3 regions of the Modicisalibacter sp. MOD 31.J genome follow, and region 2 is predicted to be linked to each of the others. Evidence: predicted binding sites of a transcription regulator. Region 2 holds the regulator's gene; each other region holds the start of a gene.
The links. The regulator FNR, encoded in region 2, switches genes on or off when oxygen is low (the NO sensors DNR and NnrR bind a similar motif). The targets are predictions, from matches to a motif close to TTGATNTANATCAA.
Positions count from the first base shown of each region.

Region 1 (5,886 bases), on a different contig from region 2:
TAGCCGCCGCCCATCATGCCGGGGCCGTAGCCGCCACCCATCATGCCGGGGCCGTAACCATCACCCATCATGCCGGGGCCGTAACCGCCCCCCATCATGCCCCCGTGGGCCAGGGCCAGGCCGCTGACCAGCACGGTCGCCAGCACGCCACCCATCAATCCGCGTTTCATCGTCGCTCCTCCTTTATTCCACGACCACTGCAATACCGCGCGAGCCGACTCGCGCCGTGTCCCGTTAAGCCTATGAAGGAACGGCCGAAGCGGCGTTGATGTAGGTCACGACAGCGCAAAAGCCCGGAAATCGGGGCCGTGAAGGTGGCAGGGGTCACGGCCTAGACCCTATAATGCGCCCCTTATTTCCCTGCAGGATCCCGTCGTGATCGAGAAACTTCGCAACATCGCCATCATCGCTCACGTCGACCACGGCAAAACCACCCTGGTCGACAAGCTCCTCCAGCAGTCCGGCACCCTGGACCGCAAGGCCGAGGGGCAGGAGCGCATCATGGACTCCAACGACCAGGAAAAGGAACGCGGCATCACCATCCTGGCCAAGAACACGGCGATCCGCTGGCAGGCACCCGACGACGAGGTCTACCACATCAACATCGTCGACACCCCGGGACACGCCGACTTCGGCGGCGAGGTGGAACGCGTGATGTCGATGGTCGACTCGGTGCTGCTGCTGGTCGACGCCGTCGACGGTCCCATGCCGCAGACCCGCTTCGTTACCCAGAAGGCCTTCGACCAGGGCCTCAAGCCGATCGTGGTGGTCAACAAGATCGACCGCCCCGGCGCCCGCCCCGACTGGGTGATCGACCAGATCTTCGATCTGTTCGACAACCTCGGCGCCTCCGACGAGCAGCTCGACTTCCCGATCATCTACTGCTCGGCGCTCAACGGCATCGCCGGCCCCGAGCCGGACGCGCTCGCCGACGACATGACGCCGATGTTCCAGTCGATCGTCGACATCGTCGAGCCGCCCAAGGTCGAACTCGACGGCCCCTTCCAGATGCAGATCTCGGCGCTCGACTACTCCAGCTACGTGGGCGTCATCGGCCTGGGCCGCATCAAGCGCGGCAGCGTCAGGCCCAATCAGCAGGTCAGCGTGATCACCAAGGAAGGCAACACCCGCAAGGGCAAGATCGGTCAGGTGATGACCCACATGGGTCTCGAGCGGGTCCAGACCGAACAGGCCGAAGCCGGTGACATCATCTGCATCACCGGCATCGAGGATCTGGCGATCTCCGACACGCTGTGCGATCCGAGTGCCGTCGAGGCGCTGCCGGCGCTGACCGTCGACGAGCCCACGGTCTCCATGACCTTCCAGGTCAACGACTCGCCGTTCGCCGGCAAGGACGGCAAGTTCGTCACCAGCCGCAACATCAAGGATCGCCTCGAGCAGGAGCTGATCCACAACGTCGCGCTGCGCGTCGAGCAGGGCGAATCGCCCGAGAAGTTCAAGGTCTCCGGGCGCGGCGAGCTGCACCTCTCGGTGCTGATCGAGACCATGCGTCGCGAGGGCTACGAGCTCGCCGTGGGCCGCCCCGAGGTGATCATCAAGGAGATCGACGGCGAGAAGCAGGAGCCGTACGAAGAGGTGATCATCGACTGCGAGGAGCAGCACCAGGGCGCGGTCATGGAGGAACTCGGCTACCGCAAGGGCGAGATGACCAACATGAACCCCGACGGCAAGGGGCGCGTGCGGCTCGACTTCATCATCCCCGCACGCGGGCTGATCGGCTTCCGCGGCCAGTTCCTGACCCTGACCTCGGGCACCGGCATCCTCACCAGCCGCTTCGACCACTACGGTCCGCTCAAGCCCGACGCCGCCATTCAGCGTCGCAACGGCGTGCTGGTGTCGATGGTCCCCGGCAAGGCGCTGGCCTATGCGCTCTACGCCCTGCAGGACCGCGGCAAGCTGATCGTCGAACACGGCACCGAGGTCTACGAAGGCATGCTGGTGGGCATCAACAACCGCGCCGACGACATGGTGGTCAACCCCACCAAGGCCAAGAAGCTCGACAACATGCGCGCCTCCGGCAACGACGAGAACATCGTCCTCACGCCGCCGGTACGCTTCACGCTCGAGCAGGCGATCGAGTTCCTCGACGACGACGAACTGGTCGAGGTCACGCCCAACCACATCCGCCTGCGCAAGAAACACCTCACCGAGAACGAGCGCAAGCGCGCCAAGAAAAAGTGACTCGCCACGGCCCGCCAAGCGCGGGCCGCTTCATTTTCTTGATCCAGGTCGTATTCCGGCCGTGCCCGGGAAACCACAGCGGCCAATTCTTGTCTCAAGACAATTTTTCCCGCCCGCGGCAGGGATATGGTGAAGGGGCTTTCAGTCGCCGACACGCAGTCCATGCAACATCGGCGTCGTCATCGTCACTTCAGGAGTTCCTGTCATGCGTACCGCCATGCTGCTTTCCGCCGCCGCACTCGCCGCCGCCGGCCTGGTCGCCACCAGCCCCGCCTTCGCCTACGGGCAGGGCGACTTCTACACCCGCTTCGGTGTCGCCAAGGTCGAGCCCAAGAGCGACAACGGCGAATTCGACGACCTGAACCTGGATGTCGACGTCGGTGACGACAGCGGCTTCGCCTTCACCCTCGGCTACCGCTTCACCGACAAGCTGGGCGTCGAACTGCTCGCCGCCGAGCCCTTCAAGCACGACATCGCGCTCAACGGCGACAACCTCGCTTCCACCAAGCACCTGCCGCCGACCCTGACCCTGCAGTACTACCCGCTGGGCGGAACCGACGCGCGCGTCCAGCCCTACGTCGGCGCCGGTATCAACTACACCCACTTCTCCGACGAAGAACTCGATGTGGGCAGCCTCGACCTCGACGACTCCTGGGGCGCCGCCGCCCAGGTCGGTGTCGACCTGCTGATCAACGAGCACTGGGCGCTCAACGCCGCCGCCTGGTACATCGACATCGATACCGACGCCACCGCCACCATCGCCGGTACCGACTACGACGCCAACGTCGAGATCGACCCGGTCGTGGTCATGGGCGGCCTCAGCTACCGTTTCTGAGCCCCCGCACGGCACGCCGGCCCTGTCCGGCGTGCCGCCCCCATGGGCGTTCCCCCGCCACACGCGCTACCCTGTGCAGTGACACCACCAGCGACAGGGAAAGCTCGCATGCACAAGCACATCGAATGGGACACCCCGGGCGAGACCAGCGTGTCCGCCCACTACGCCAAGGATCCCAACGACTACGGTGAACCCCACCCCGGCAGCATCCTCACCGGCCGCTACAAGGGCGCGACGGTGCGTATCCGGGTCGAGGCCTACCGCGACGCCACCAGCATCGGCGACGTGGTCGCCCTGATCGACCCCGGCAGCGGCGAACGCCTGCAGTCGCTCGGCGACTTGAACCTGGGCGACACGGTACGCCTGCCCGACGACAAGCGCGCCTTCCAGCCGGCCGCCCCCGACGACTGACACTCGCTCCCCGCCCCCGTGAAGGCGTATGCTGACAGCGCGGTGCCGAGCGCATCGCGCGTTATCGGTTTGTTGTGTCACGTTCTGTTTTTCGCGAACTACCGGCGAGACGATGCCCGATTCCAAGACACCGCCCGATGCCAAGACACCACCACCCCCGCGCCACGACTGGGCGCTGTTTCTCGACTTCGATGGCACCCTGGTGCCGCTCGTCGACCACCCCCGGGACACCCGTGTCTCCGCGCCGCTGCGCCGGCTGATCGCCACCCTGGATCGCGAGCTGGACGGCGCCGTGGCGATCGTCAGCGGCCGCCCGGTAGCCGAACTCGAACGCCTGCTCGGCCCGCTCGCGCTGCCGCTGGCCGGCGTCCACGGCCTGGAATGGCGCGACGCCGCGGGCGGCTATCACAGTGCCGTCGAGCACCCCGAACGCCTGGCCGCCTGCCGCGAGGCACTGGCCGACTTCGTCGCCGACCGCGACGGCCTGCACTACGAGGACAAGCGCGTCGCGCTGGCCCTGCACTACCGCGGCGCCCCCGATCGCGCCGACGACTGCCGCCGCTTCATGGCCGACTGGCGGGCCAGGCTGGGCGAGGGCTTCGAGACCGTCGCCGGCAAGTGCGTCATCGAACTGCGCCCGGCCGGTGTCCACAAGGGCTCCGCCGTCGCCCGGCTGCTCGACGAACCGACCTTTCGCGGCCGCCGCCCGGTGTTCGTCGGCGACGACGTCACCGACGAGGACGCCTTCCGCGAGGTCAACGCCCGCGGCGGGCTCAGCGTACGCGTCGGCCGCGGCGGCGAGACCACCGCAACCTGCTATCTTGACTCGGTACAGGAGGTACTGACATGGCTGGAGAGTCTGCCAACCCGAACGACCTGAGCGCGTCGTCCCAACCGCGCCCCACCTCCCTGGAACTCGGCCTGATCGGCAACTGCCAGATCGGCGCCCTGGTCGATGCCGATGGCCGGATCGTCTGGTGCTGCCTGCCGCGCTTCGACGGCGACCCCTTCTTCTCGCAGTTGATGGACACCGCCGATCACGGCTACTTCGCCATCGAACTCAAGGACCAGGTCGAGTCCCGGCAGTACTACCAGCGCAATACCGCGATCCTGTGCACCGAACTCACCGACAAGTTCGGCAGCCGCATCCGCATCACCGACTTCTGCCCACGCTTCAGGCTCTACGACCGGACCTTCCGCCCCGAGGCCGTGATACGGCGCGTGCAGTGCCTGGCCGGCACGCCGGTGATCCGCGTGCGCCTGCGCCCCACCACCGCCTACGGCGAGCCCATCACCAACATCACCCACGGCAGCCACCACATCCGCTACATCGGCCAGGGGCGGGTGACCCGGCTGACCACCGACGCCTCGATCACCCATGTGCTGCAGGAATCGCCGATCGTCCTCGAAGGCGAACTCAACTTCGCGCTGGGCCCCGACGAGAGCATCACCGAATCGGTCACCGCGCTGTGTCAGCGCTTCGAGACCCAGACCACCACCTACTGGCAGGAGTGGGCCCGCGGGCTGGCCATTCCCTTCGAATGGCAGAACGCCGTGATCCGCGCCGCCACCACCCTCAAGCTCAGCACCTTCGAGGACACCGGCGCGGTGATCGCCGCCATGACCACCTCGGTGCCCGAGGCCGCCAACACCCAGCGCAACTGGGACTACCGCTACTGCTGGCTGCGCGACGCCTACTTCGTGGTTCACGCCCTCAACCGCCTGGGCGCCACCGCGACCATGGAGAACTACCTCAACTACATCATCAACCTGGTGGTCGGCGCCGCCGAGCACGAGCTGCAGCCGCTCTACGGGATCGGCGGCGAGGTGCGCATCGAGGAGTACGAGGTCAGCGGGCTCGCCGGTTACCGCGGCATGGGGCCGGTACGGGTCGGCAACGCCGCCTATCACCAGGTGCAGCACGACGTCTACGGCGCCGTGGTGCTGGCCGCCAATCAAGCGTTCTTCGACGAGCGCCTGGCCCGCCCCGGCGACGAAGCGCTGTTCCGCCGCCTGACGATCCTCGGCGAACAGGCCGCACGGCTGTTCGACAAGCCCGACGCCGGCATCTGGGAATATCGCGGCCGCGCCCGCGTGCACACCTACTCGGCGATCATGTGCTGGGCCGCCTGCGACCGCCTGGCACGCATCGCCGCGCATCTCGGTCTCGACGAGGACGCCACCCGCTGGCGCCAACAGGCCGACCGCATGCACGACGTGATCTGCCGCGAGGCCTGGAGCGAGCCGCGCCAGGCCTTCACCGAGAGCTTCGGCGGCGACACCATGGACGCCAGCCTGCTCTTGATGCACGAGCTCGACTTCCTCGCCGCCGACGACCCGCGCTTCGTCAGCACGGTCGGCGCCATCGAGGCCGAGCTGCGCCGCGGCGACCACCTGTTCCGCTACGCCGCCGCCGACGACTTCGGCCACCCCGAGAA
Region 1 is NZ_JAGXFF010000003.1:668,031-673,916, reverse strand. It holds gene KGR00_RS13650 (hypothetical protein) at 1-170, opposite strand, end outside; gene typA (translational GTPase TypA) at 376-2,202, shown strand; gene KGR00_RS13640 (OmpW family outer membrane protein) at 2,408-3,037, shown strand; gene KGR00_RS13635 (hypothetical protein) at 3,146-3,448, shown strand; gene otsB (trehalose-phosphatase) at 3,561-4,328, shown strand; gene KGR00_RS13625 (glycoside hydrolase family 15 protein) at 4,295-5,886, shown strand, end outside.
Region 1: the regulator FNR is predicted to act here: its motif matches at 2,241-2,254, upstream of KGR00_RS13640 (OmpW family outer membrane protein).

Region 2 (5,886 bases):
CGCCGATCTCCCCGCCGTCACGGCCACGCCTGCCGAACGGGAAGCGGCCCTGATCCGACGCTATGCCCACACCGGGCCGCGTTACACCTCCTACCCGACCGCCCTGGACTTCGCTCCGGGCTTCGGCGCCGAGGCCTATGCTGAGGCCCTCGAGAACAGCAATCGCTCGCAGCGATCGCTGTCGCTCTACGTGCACATCCCCTTCTGCCGGCGGATCTGCTTCTACTGCGCCTGCAACAAGATCGGCGCGCAGGACTCGCGGCGGGCCGATGCCTACCTGAGCCGCCTGGATCGCGAGATGGTGCTGGTCGGCCAACACCTCGACACCCGCCGCGAGGTCCGGCAACTGCACTGGGGTGGCGGTACGCCGACCTTCCTGACGCTCGACCAGATGAGCGATCTGATCGACCGGCTGCACGCCCGCTTCGGGCTGTCGTCCGCGCCGGATCGCGACTACGCCATCGAGATCGACCCCCGCGAGGCCAATGTCCTGACCCTGCGCCATCTTCAGTCGCTGGGCTTCAACCGCATCAGCCTCGGCGTGCAGGACTTCGACATCGAGGTGCAGCGTGCCATCAACCGTGTGCAGCCGCGCCAGTTGACCGAGAACCTGGTCGAGGAGGCCCACCGGCTGGGCTTCTCGTCGCTCAACCTGGATCTGATCGTGGGGCTGCCGCACCAGACCCGCGACAGTTTCGCCGACACCCTGCAGCAGGTGATCAGCCTGGCACCGGCCCGGCTGTCGGTGTTCAACTACGCCCACCTGCCGGCGCGCTTCAAGGCCCAGCGTCGCATCGACCCGGCCACGCTGCCCTCGCCCGAGGAGAAACTGTCGATCCTCGAGGTCACCCGCGCGCTGCTCGACGAGGCCGGCTACGTGCACATCGGCCTGGACCATTTCGCGCGGCCCACGGACAGTCTCGCCGTGGCCCAGCGCGAGGGGCGGCTGCACCGCAACTTCCAGGGTTACACCACCCACGGTGACTGCGATCTGGTAGGGCTCGGCGTCTCGGCGATCAGTCAGATCGACGACAGCTACGCCCAGAACCCGACGCGGCTCGCCGACTACGAGGCGGCGCTCGATGCCGGCCATCTGGCCACTTGCCGCGGACTGCGCCTGACCGCCGACGACCGCCTGCGACAATTTGTCATCCTGCGCCTGATGTGCGACCTCAGCCTCGATCTCGACGCGGTCGGCGAACGCTTCGGCCTCGATGCCACGGCCTATTTCGGCGAGGCCCTGAAACGGCTCGAGAGCGCCGAACGCGACGGCCTGGTGAGGCGTCACGGCAATCGCCTGACAGTCACGCCACTGGGCCAACTGCTGGTGCGCCACCTGGCGATGGCCTTCGATGCCCGCCTGGACGCCAAGGGCGACCGCTACTCCCGGATTCTCTGAGAACAACTATTGAGAAAAACTTTCACGATCATACCCTCGCTATATCACCCATAATGCAACTACCATAGCGAGAGTGCTTCGAAAGACTGGGAGACAACCATGGCGAATTCCGCCCTCCACGTGCGCCGGCCGCGACTTCAGGAAGCGCGTTGCCAGACCTGCAGCTTGAGTTCCCTGTGCCTCCCCCTGGCGCTGGGGACCCAGGAACTGGACAGCTTCGACGCGATCATCCAGCGCCGCGCGCCGCTCAAGAAGGGCGACACGCTGCTGCGCCAGGGCGATCCCTTCACCAGCGTGTTCGCGGTGCGCTCGGGCAGTCTCAAGCAGGTCAGTCACGAGGGCGATGGCGACGACCAGTTGACCAATTTCTACCTGCCCAGCGAACTGGTCGGCCTCGACGGCATCGACGAGCAGCACTACCCCGGCAGCATCATCGCCCTGGAGACCACCACGGTCTGCGAGATCCCCTTCGAGCGTCTCGACCAGCTTTCCGAGGCCCTGCCCGAGTTGCGTACCCAGCTCTATCGCAACATGAGCAAGGAGCTGCGCGACGACCGGCGCATGCTGCGCCTGCTGTCACGCAAGACCGCCGACGAGCGCCTGGCCAGCTTTCTGGTCAACCTGTCGACGCGCTTCCGGCGGCGCGGCTACTCCCCCTACAGTTTTCGCCTGTCGATGGCCCGCGCCGACATCGGCAACTACCTGGGGCTCGCCGTGGAGACCGTCAGCCGGATCATCGGTCGCTTCCAGCAGCAGAAGCTGGTCGACGTCCAGGGGCGCGAAGTCAACATCCTCGACCTCGAGGCCCTGGAGGAAATGGCGGAGGGCTCCGGCTGTCAGTGACAGCCCACTTGGCATTCGCGAAAACACCACGGCCCGCCGAGCATCGGCGGGCCGTGGTGTTTTCGGTCGGGGGTTGTTTCGCTCAGGCTTCGCGTGCCAGCAGATCGAAGGCCTCGATCCGCGAGGCGTTGAGACGCTGCTGCTTGTCCTCGAGCCCCTGGAAATCGAACAGGTCGCGATCGGCGAGCTGTGACGGGGCGACGTTGGTGACCGCCTTGAACATCGTCTCCAGCCGGCCGGGGTGAGTCTTTTCCCAGTCGGCGAGCATCTCCTTGACCACCTGACGCTGCAGGTTGGGCTGCGAGCCGCACAGGTTGCAGGGGATGATCGGGAATTCCATCAGCCGCGCGAACTCGGCGATGTCCGCCTCGCGGCAGTAGGCCAGCGGGCGGATGACGATGTTCTTGCCGTCGTCGGAGAGCAGCTTGGGCGGCATCGACTTGAGGGTTCCGCCGTAGAACATGTTGAGGAACAGCGTCTCGAGGATGTCCTCGCGGTGATGGCCGAGCGCCACCTTGGTGGCGCCGATCTCCTCGGCGAAACCGTACAGCGAGCCACGCCGCAGTCGCGAGCACAACGCGCAGGTGGTCTTGCCCTCCGGGGTCTTCTCCTTGACCACCGAATAGGTGTCGCGCTCGAGGATGTGATAGTCGACGCCGATGCCGTCGAGGTATTCGGGCAGCACGTGTTCGGGGAAACCAGGCTGCTTCTGATCGAGGTTGACCGCCACCAGCGAGAAGTCCACCGGCGCGTTGCGCTGCAGATTACGCAGGATCTCGAGCATGGTGTAGGAGTCCTTGCCGCCGGACAGACACACCATGACCTTGTCGCCGTCGCCGATCATCCCGTAATCGATGATCGCGTTGCCGACCTGGCGACGCAGGCGCTTCTGCAGCTTGTTGAACTCGCGTTTCTGATTACCGGTAAATGCTTGCATGGGTCGTGCGACACGCAGGGAGAAGTGGAAGGCGCGCCTATGCTACCACCCACTCCCGCGACTTGCGATGTCCCGCCGTGGCGGTGCCGTCAGAGGACGTTCAGCAGCATCAGGTAGCGCAGCACCACGCCCGGCAGGATCAGCACGATGCCGATGCGCTGGCAATGGAACTCGCCGCGGTTGAGTCCCAGGCGCCGGCGCCAGAACAGCAGCACGCCGTGCAGGTCCTGGGTGCGTCTCACGTAGCACAGGTTGGCGAGCATCAGGAGCCCGAACCCGGCCACCAGCAGGCCATTCTGCAGCCATTCCATTCGTTCACGTCCTCGCTATCCGGGTTGTCGTTCATTCAGCAGGCTTCCAGGGCCCCCTGCTTCAAGCGCACGTACATCAGGGCGGTGGTCACGGCGTCGCCCAGCGCGGTGTGGCGCTGCATCAACGGCACCCGCAGGGCCCGGGCGACGCTTTCGAACCCCAGGTGCGGCTCGACCTGGGGATGGGTACGGCGCATCCAGCGACGGTACGCCTGGGCCAGATCGACGGTGGCGTTGGGCAGATCGAACCCGAACAGCGGCCGCAACTGACGATTGATCACCGCCACGTCGTAGTCGACGCACCAGCCCAGCAGCGGGCGATTGCCGATGAAGTCGAGCAGGCGTTCCAGGGCATCGCCGAGCGAGACGCCACCGTGGAGGTCGATACCGCGCAGCCCGTGGACCTTGATCGACTCCCCAGTGAGGCTCGCGGGGCGTTCCAGGCGCAGGTCGAGGGCATCGCTGGTGAGCACGCGGCCGTCCTTGATCCTCACCGCGGCCACCGACACCAGATCCGCCGTGCGCGGGTCGAGCCCGGTGGTCTCGCAGTCGATCGCCACCAGTTCGTCGCCGGTGTAGGGGTTGAAGAGCCAGCCGTAGCGGCCGTTGACCTGTCGGCGGCGGTCGGCCGCGCGACGCAGGGATCGAAGCATCACGACACTCCCTTAGCGAGCCACGTCGACATCCGGTTCGACGGGCCTGTTCAGTACTCGAGATGAAAACGTTGGGTCAGGCGCTGCTTGAACTCCTTGACCAGGTGCAGCGCCTCGCGCAGCAGGTCGCGCTCCAGCGACGACAGGCGCTGCACCACCACCCGGTTGGCGCTGTCGAGCGCGCCCGGCGGTTCGTCGAGGCGCGCCAGTTGCTGGGTGAGCCGCAATTCGGCGAACAGCGTCAACGCTTCACCCAGGTCCTCGGCGAAGCGCGCCTCCAGATGACCCTCGTCGGCCAGCGCCTCGAGCCGGGCCAGCGTCGAGGTCGGCCGCAGGCGGTGTTCGAGGGCCAGGGCACGCGCGCCGTGGACGATCGGAAAGATCCCGCCCTTCTTGATGTCGATGCCGTGCTGGGGGCGCTTGAGCGAGCCGAACAGGGTCAACGGCGTGGAGAAGCTCAGCGCCGCCCGGGCGAAATGCGCCAGCAGCATCTGGTCGTGCGAGCAGCGCGCGAACAGCGTCTCGCGCACGGGCTCCAGCAATCGCGGGTCGCCAGCCACGGCATGAGCATCGAGCAGGATCGCCAGGTTCATCAGCGCCGGACCGTCGCCCTCGTCGGCCCAGTGGTGGATGCGCTGACACCAGCCGCTGACGGTGTTCACCCACTGCGGATTGCTGACCATGATGTTGCCCGGGCAACGTGGGTAACCCAGTTCGAGCAGGGTCTCGGTGAAGCGCGTCATCTGCTCGCCGCGCTCGGCCCAGTCGCCGTCGTCGGCGAGGATCAGGGCGTTGTCCTGGTCGGTCTTGAGGATCTGCTCGCCGCGCCCTTCGCTACCCAGTACCAGCAGGCAGCAGGCCTCACGCTGCGCCGGCGCCACCAGGAACTCGAAGGCCTTGTCGATGATCCGGCCGTTGAGGGCGGCCAGCAGCTCCATCGCGAAGCGCAGCTTGACCCCCTGGGCCATCAGGGTCTGGACCAGCGAAGGCAGGCGCGCGCTGGCCTGGGCCAACGCCTCGAGGTCCTCGGCCTGCTCCAGCTCCAGGCTGACCATGTGCGAACGGCTCGAGAAGAAGCTCAGCACGTCGGTCATCTCGACGACGCCCGCCGGCTGGCCGTCGTCGCCGATCACCACCACCCGCTCGATGCCATGACGGGTCATGCTGACCAGCGCCTGGAACAGGTAGTCGTCGGCCCGGGCGGTGACCAGCTCGACGTGCGCGAGCTCGGCCACCGGGTGTTCGCGGGGCAGGCCACGGGCCACCAGGGCATCGAGCAGATCGGTCTTGGTGAGCATGCCGAAGCGGTCGTCGACGGCCACCAGCAGACTGTCGGCACGGGTGTCGCGCAGTCGCGCCGCAGCCTCGCCGATCGATGTCTCGCCGGCGACCACCCGCGGCGAACGCTGGCAGTCGGCGACCCTGGCGAGCATGAACCCGGCGAGCGTGGCGCCGCCCGCGGATCGCCGTTCGGCCAGCAGGCGTGTCTTGGCGGCGAGACTCTGGCGGAAATAGTCGGCGAAGGCCGGATGGGCCTCGCAGAGCTGCTCGAAGAGCTGGCGCGGCAGCAGGTAGCAGAGGCTTTCCTGCTCGGCGATGAAGCGGTAACGGCTTTGCCCGTTGAGAATGCTGATCGCGCCGAACAGGTCGCCCGTCGTGTAGTGGCCGATGCGCGCCTGCTCGCCGGGCTGGCCGGTATCCAGTTCGGCGACTTCGCCCTTGTGAATGACGAAGACATGATCG
Region 2 is NZ_JAGXFF010000005.1:226,710-232,595, forward strand. It holds gene hemN (oxygen-independent coproporphyrinogen III oxidase) at 1-1,399, shown strand, start outside; gene fnr (fumarate/nitrate reduction transcriptional regulator Fnr) at 1,499-2,242, shown strand; gene ttcA (tRNA 2-thiocytidine(32) synthetase TtcA) at 2,325-3,179, opposite strand; gene KGR00_RS17890 (hypothetical protein) at 3,269-3,490, opposite strand; gene KGR00_RS17895 (3'-5' exonuclease) at 3,526-4,143, opposite strand; gene KGR00_RS17900 (putative nucleotidyltransferase substrate binding domain-containing protein) at 4,194-5,886, opposite strand, start outside.

Region 3 (5,886 bases), on a different contig from region 2:
CGGGTCGATGGCCAAGGTGACGCGGGTCGGGCTGTTGGCGCGCACGGCCGCGCCCAGCCGGTCCGAGGCGGCGGCGAGACTGGCCAGTTGAGTCAGGGTGTCGTTGGACCGGGCGATCACCTGCTGGAATTCGCGCTGGCGTGACTGGTAGATGGACTCGCGCGATTGGTGAAACTGTTCGGTGAGACTGTCGTGACTGATGAGCGTGAATACCGAGGCGATGCCCAGCAGCAGCAGGCTGGTCAGGGCGATCGCCCGCCAGGTCAGGCTGATCCGCGGCCTTTCCGTGTCGCTATCGTTCGGCAGTCGCATGGTCCGGGGCAATCCTCGCTGGCTGGTCGTCGACCCGCACTCGGGTCATGGCGTTCAAAATCGGAACGAGGCCTGGAACAGCAACAGGTTCCAGTATTTTTCCGTGTCCTCGGCATCGGCGACGGGTAGCCAGCCCGTGCCTTCGATGTTGTGCCACTCCGCCGCCAGCAGCACCCGCGGGTGGATACGCCACTGCAGGCCGGTGGTCACGTCCCGGGCGTAGCGGGAATAGGCCGGGCCCAGACCGTCCGCCTCATACTGGGAACCGTCGCGATCGTTGCGGTCGTTGGCCAGGCTGTCGTAACGCAGCAGCCATTGCCATTCGTCGGCGAAGCGCCGTGTGTACTGCACGTACCAGCTTTGCCCGAGGCTGACGTCATTGAGACGCGGGTTGGTGAAGTCGTCGAGCGCGATGCGACGCAGGGCGAATTCCGTGGTCAGGCTCCAGTGCTCCTGGTTGTATTGCCACGAGAGGATCCAGGGCTGGAAGTGGAAGCGGCCGTCGCCGATGGGGCCCGCGCTGTCCTGGTAACGGGCGGTGACGTCGGCGGCACTCAGGGCAGCGGTCCAGTGGCCTTCGCCATCCTCGTAGAGGATCTGGCCGATGTAGGAGGTACGGCCGTCGAAGGAACCGGCCTGCTCGCCGAGTCCCAGGGTCTCGTCGAGATCGTCGCCGGCCTGGGGGTCGCCGATGCCGATCTGCAGGCGCAGCGTGCCGTCGGCGAGGTATTCCTCGTCGTAGACCGAGACGCCGTCGGCGGCCAGCGCCAGCGAGCGGGTGCGCTCGAAATAGATCGACTGCGGCAGCAGGATGCTCGGCCGCGTGAAGGCGACGTCGCGGGTCTGGTTGTAGAAGCCGAACGGGTTCTTGAAGCGTCCGAGCTGGATACCCAGCCTGCGCCGGGCGTTGGAGAATGCCTGGTAGTCGACGATGCCATGATCGAGCCTGGGGCTGGCATCGTCGTCACCGGCGCGACGGCTGAGCACCTGGGCGGACACCAGGACGTCACGCAGGGGGCGCAGCGAGACGTTGAGGCCGATCTCGGTGTACTGGAAGCTGCCGTCGTTTTCGCTGCTCGGGCCGAAGAAGTCGTTGTCGTCGCTGACCAGCCAGGCCTGACTGAGAAAACCGTGAACCTGCAGGGTGTCCATGGCGTCGGCCTTGGCGACCGGCCAGGGCAGGCAGCCCGCCAGGGTGAACAGCGACCATGCGATCAGGCGCTCAATTCGCCAGCGATATGACATGGACACTGTCCTCCAGTTGATCGCGCTCGAGATAGCCGACACCGCCCGGTGTCGAGGCCACGCGTTCGAGCATTTCCCGTTCGTCGTCCACCGGGTGGGGGGCCTGGCCGGTGCCGGAGAAGACCACCCGATCCCAGGCCAGTCGCAACTGGTGGGGGTAGACGTTGAGCAGCCTCTTCGCGAAGCGCTCGTGCACGGGGTCGTCGTCGGGCAGCACGAAGACGTTGATCGCCTGGCCGTTGGGCCAGGTGCGCAGGCGCATGGCAAAGATGGCGCGGGCCATGTCGTGGGAGATGACGCGCGCGCCGACTCCCTGGTTGGCGATCACCACGACATCGTGCTCGGCCCCCTGGGCCGGACCCTGGCAGGCCAGCAGCAGCAGCGCCGTGCAGCCGACGAAATGCCGGGTCAGATGGCGCGTCCACGGGGGCGGCGCCAGGTTGCCGGGATGGAATCGGCGGCGGCGTGAGCCAGGGCACCCGGAAATCCGCGAGGTACCCGATGGAATCGAGGACGCGATGGCATCGTTACGCCGCTGGGGTCGACGCCAAATCATGAGGTGGAAAACGCCCAGGACGCGGGCAAATCGTTAGCGCACTTCGGGTAGACTTTCCCGCGAAGCCGCAAGAAATCGTCAGCTGGCACGAGCGTTTTCATTCGTCTGTTTGACCCCGAGTTACGACCCATGAGGGACGTTTACCATAATACTAGCGTGTCAATCGAATCCATCATCCTGGCAAAAAAGCCGACCCTTCTCGTGCGATGGCTCAGAGGGCAAGCCTGATGCCTTGTAGCGCGAAGTCTCTAATTAATATTTGGTATCCCGCGCCTGTTCGATAGCGCCGGCGGAGTGGCCAACCCTCGCCACGACCGGGCGGCGATCAGGTATGTTACTCGTGCTCGGCACAAATATGAATTTCACTAAGTTATTTTTTTCACAGCACTTCCCGCAGTGAACACGGCGGAGACACCGGCAGGTCGTGCCGACCTGATACCGATCAAGGCGGACGCCACCACCCCGACTAGACTCGAATCATCGCCTGCGTCACCGACCGGAGAGTGCCCCATGCGTGCCATGCAATTGCATCAGTTGACCCCCGTGACCCAGCGCGCCACGCCGCTGCGCATCGGCGAGATCGAGGCGCCGCAACCCGCCGCGGGCCAGGTGCTCATCGAGGTGGGTGTCTGCGGCGTCTGCCACACCGAACTCGACGAGATCGAGGGGCGCCTGCCGCCGCCTCGTCTGCCGCTCGTTCCCGGTCACCAGGTGGTGGGTACGATCATCGGCGTGGGCCGCGGTGTGAACGACGCGCGGCTGGGGGAACGGGTGGGGGTCGGCTGGATCGCCTCGGCCTGCGGCGAGTGCGACTACTGCCGCAGCGACCGCGAGAACCTGTGTCCCGAGTTCGTCGCCACCGGGCGCGACATCGATGGCGGCTATGCCGAACGCATGGTGGTCGATGCGCGCTTCGCCTGTCCGATTCCGGGCTCGCTCGACGACGCCCAGGTGGCGCCCCTGCTGTGCGCCGGGGCCATCGGTTATCGCTCGCTGCGTCTGGCGGCCCTGGAGAACGGCGAGCCGCTGGGCCTGACCGGCTTCGGCGGCAGCGCGCACCTGGTCCTGCAACTGGTGCGGCATCGCTATCCCGATTCAGCCGTCTTCGTCTTCGCGCGCAATGCCGCGGAGCGCGAGTTCGCCCGCCAGCTCGGGGCGCGCTGGACCGGCAACACTCATGAACGCCCACCCGAGCCTCCGGCGGCGATCATCGACACCACGCCGGCCTGGACGCCGATCGTCGCGGCGCTGGGTCATCTGGCCCCCGGCGGGCGTCTGGTGATCAATGCCATTCGCAAGGAGGGGCGCGATCAGTCGGCTCTTCTGGCGCTGGAGTACCCGTCACACCTCTGGTTGGAGAAGCGTATCCAGTCGGTGGCCAACGTCACCCGCCGCGATATCGTCGAGTTTCTCGAGCTGGCCGCCGAGATCGACATCCGTCCCACGGTGCGGACCTTCCCGCTGGAGGAGGCCAACGGGGCGCTGATCGAACTCAAGACGCGTTCGGTGCGCGGTGCCAAGGTGCTAAAGATCAGGGAATAGCCACGGAAAAGCCAGCATGCCGACGTAAAGGGCCGCGCCGGCGGTGGACGGCGGCGCGGCAGACCTCGGTGGCACTCACTGGATGTCGATTCGCCGGCGACGGGCTTCCTTGAGCTTGGGCAGGATGAGTTCGAGCACGCCGTCCTGGAACGAGGCGCTGGCCTTGTCGGGATCGACGTCGCCGGGCAGCGTCAGCGTGCGGGCGAAGGTCCCGCGCGAGATCTCGCTGCGGAAGTATTCCCCCTTTTCCTCCTTGCTGGTCGTTGCTTGCTCGCCCTTGATGGTGACACGGTTATCGGCGATCGAGACGTCCAGATTGTCGCGTTCGACACCGGGTATCTCGGCGCGCAGCACGAACTCGCCGTCGCGATCGATCAGATCGACCCGGGGCAGGCGTGGCCCGGCCATGTCGAAGCGGTCCCAGAACTGGCGTTCCTTGAACAGCGGACGCATCCAGCCGCGATCGAAGACATGCTCGAGCAAGCGGTCGAACTCCTCGAACGGTGTCATCGCCTGATTGCCGGACCGTCCGGGGGGTGATTCCGGCGCGCCGGGGGTGGCGTCCTTCATCTCGCTGACGTTGCTCATGTCGCTGAGTTTCTTGGCCATGGGAAAACCCTCCATGAAGAGGATGTGGTCCGGCGCTTGGGCCCGCCGGGACCACCGGTGAAACCCACGGATAGAAAGATAGTGAGGCCCGTGTAAACGCGTATTGACGCTCGTCAAGAGCGCGTTGGGCGAAGCCGTCAAGATGAGCGGGGGCCCGCGATGTAAACCCGCTAGACTGACGGTATCGATCAGGGAGGACGCCTGCATGGCACGACTTTCATCCCAGGGCGAAGCGACGGTCGACGAGCTCGCTCAGCGTCACGGCTTCAGCCGCGAAGCGGTCATACACATGCTGTTCGCGGTTCGTGACGGCAACGGCGGCATGGCCCAGTTCAGTCATCCCGAATTCGGCGGCTCCGGGCAATGGATGCGCGGCGGCATGCTGATGCTCGGCGACATGTTCAATCATGGCTTGAAAGGGCGGGTGGACGCGCTTTGTCACGACGTCGCCGAACGGCTCGCCGCGCAGCCCGGGCTGCTCCATACGGGCAGTTTCCAGTCGCAGCGCCAGAGCGGCGGTGCCCGGCAGTATCAGGACACGGGCGACATGGCCGGCACCTCGAGCCTGTTCGTGGCCGACCCCGACGATCGCTGGTGGCCGGCGGCGCTCGGCGAGCCCGATGCCCGGGGCACGCAGAATCAGCTGCGCTATGCCTACTTCGCCGGGCCAAGGCGGCTGGCGGTGCACAGCAACGGTAGAGTCCGGGTCTACGACACCGGCGATCACCGTATCGGCGGCTTCGCCCAGCAGCAGGGGGCCGGCGGCTCGATCACCTTTACCAGCCAGCACGGCAGCGTCGATGTGACCCGATTGACTCTGGTCTCGACCGACGACGCGGGCCTCGCCGCGGTCCCGCCGGCGAGCGAACCGGCCCCGCCGCCGTCCCCGAGCCCCTCGCCTGGCATCTCGTCCGTCGGCGGAGACGACGTCTTCGCCGCCCTGGAGCGGCTCGGCGACCTCAAGGCCAAGGGCATCCTCACCGAGGCGGAATTCGCCGCCAAGAAGGCGGAACTGCTCGCCCGGCTGTGACGCATGCCGCGATGGGCGGGGCACCTTGCCGCCGGTGCGGGTGGCGGGCGTGATGCCGGGGCGAATCTCGCCCGCGGCCGGTCACATTCTGCTACCTTGGCTAGTCGTTCCCGCAGGGAAGCGAGCGATCGAGGAGACGACCATGCGCTACGAACTCTATTACTGGCCGACCATTCAGGGCCGCGGCGAATTCGTCCGGCTGGCCCTCGAGGATGCCGGCGCCGATTACATCGATGTGGGCAATGCCTCGGATGCCGGCATCACCGAGATCTCCGACTACCTCGACGGCGAGAGTACCTCGTGTCCGCCGTTTGCGCCGCCGTTTCTCAAGGCAGGCGAGGTGATCGTCTCGCACGTCGCCAATATCCTGCAGTTCCTGGGGCCACGCCTGGGCCTGGTGCCCGAGGACGAGGCGACGCGCCTGTGGGCCCATGGCCTGCAGCTCACCGTGACCGACTTCGTCGCCGAGATTCACGACGTCCACCACCCGATCAGTTCGGACGAGTACTACGAGGACCAGAAGGGGGTGGCGCGCCAGCGGGCCGAGGCCTTCCACGAGGCGCGGCTACCCAAGTTTCTCGATTACTTCGAG
Region 3 is NZ_JAGXFF010000006.1:170,855-176,740, forward strand. It holds gene KGR00_RS20575 (EAL domain-containing protein) at 1-312, opposite strand, end outside; gene KGR00_RS20580 (hypothetical protein) at 367-1,557, opposite strand; gene KGR00_RS20585 (substrate-binding domain-containing protein) at 1,535-2,113, opposite strand; gene KGR00_RS20590 (alcohol dehydrogenase catalytic domain-containing protein) at 2,624-3,655, shown strand; gene KGR00_RS20595 (Hsp20/alpha crystallin family protein) at 3,731-4,264, opposite strand; gene KGR00_RS20600 (SHOCT domain-containing protein) at 4,470-5,294, shown strand; gene KGR00_RS20605 (glutathione S-transferase) at 5,437-5,886, shown strand, end outside.
Region 3: the regulator FNR is predicted to act here: its motif matches at 4,368-4,381, upstream of KGR00_RS20595 (Hsp20/alpha crystallin family protein).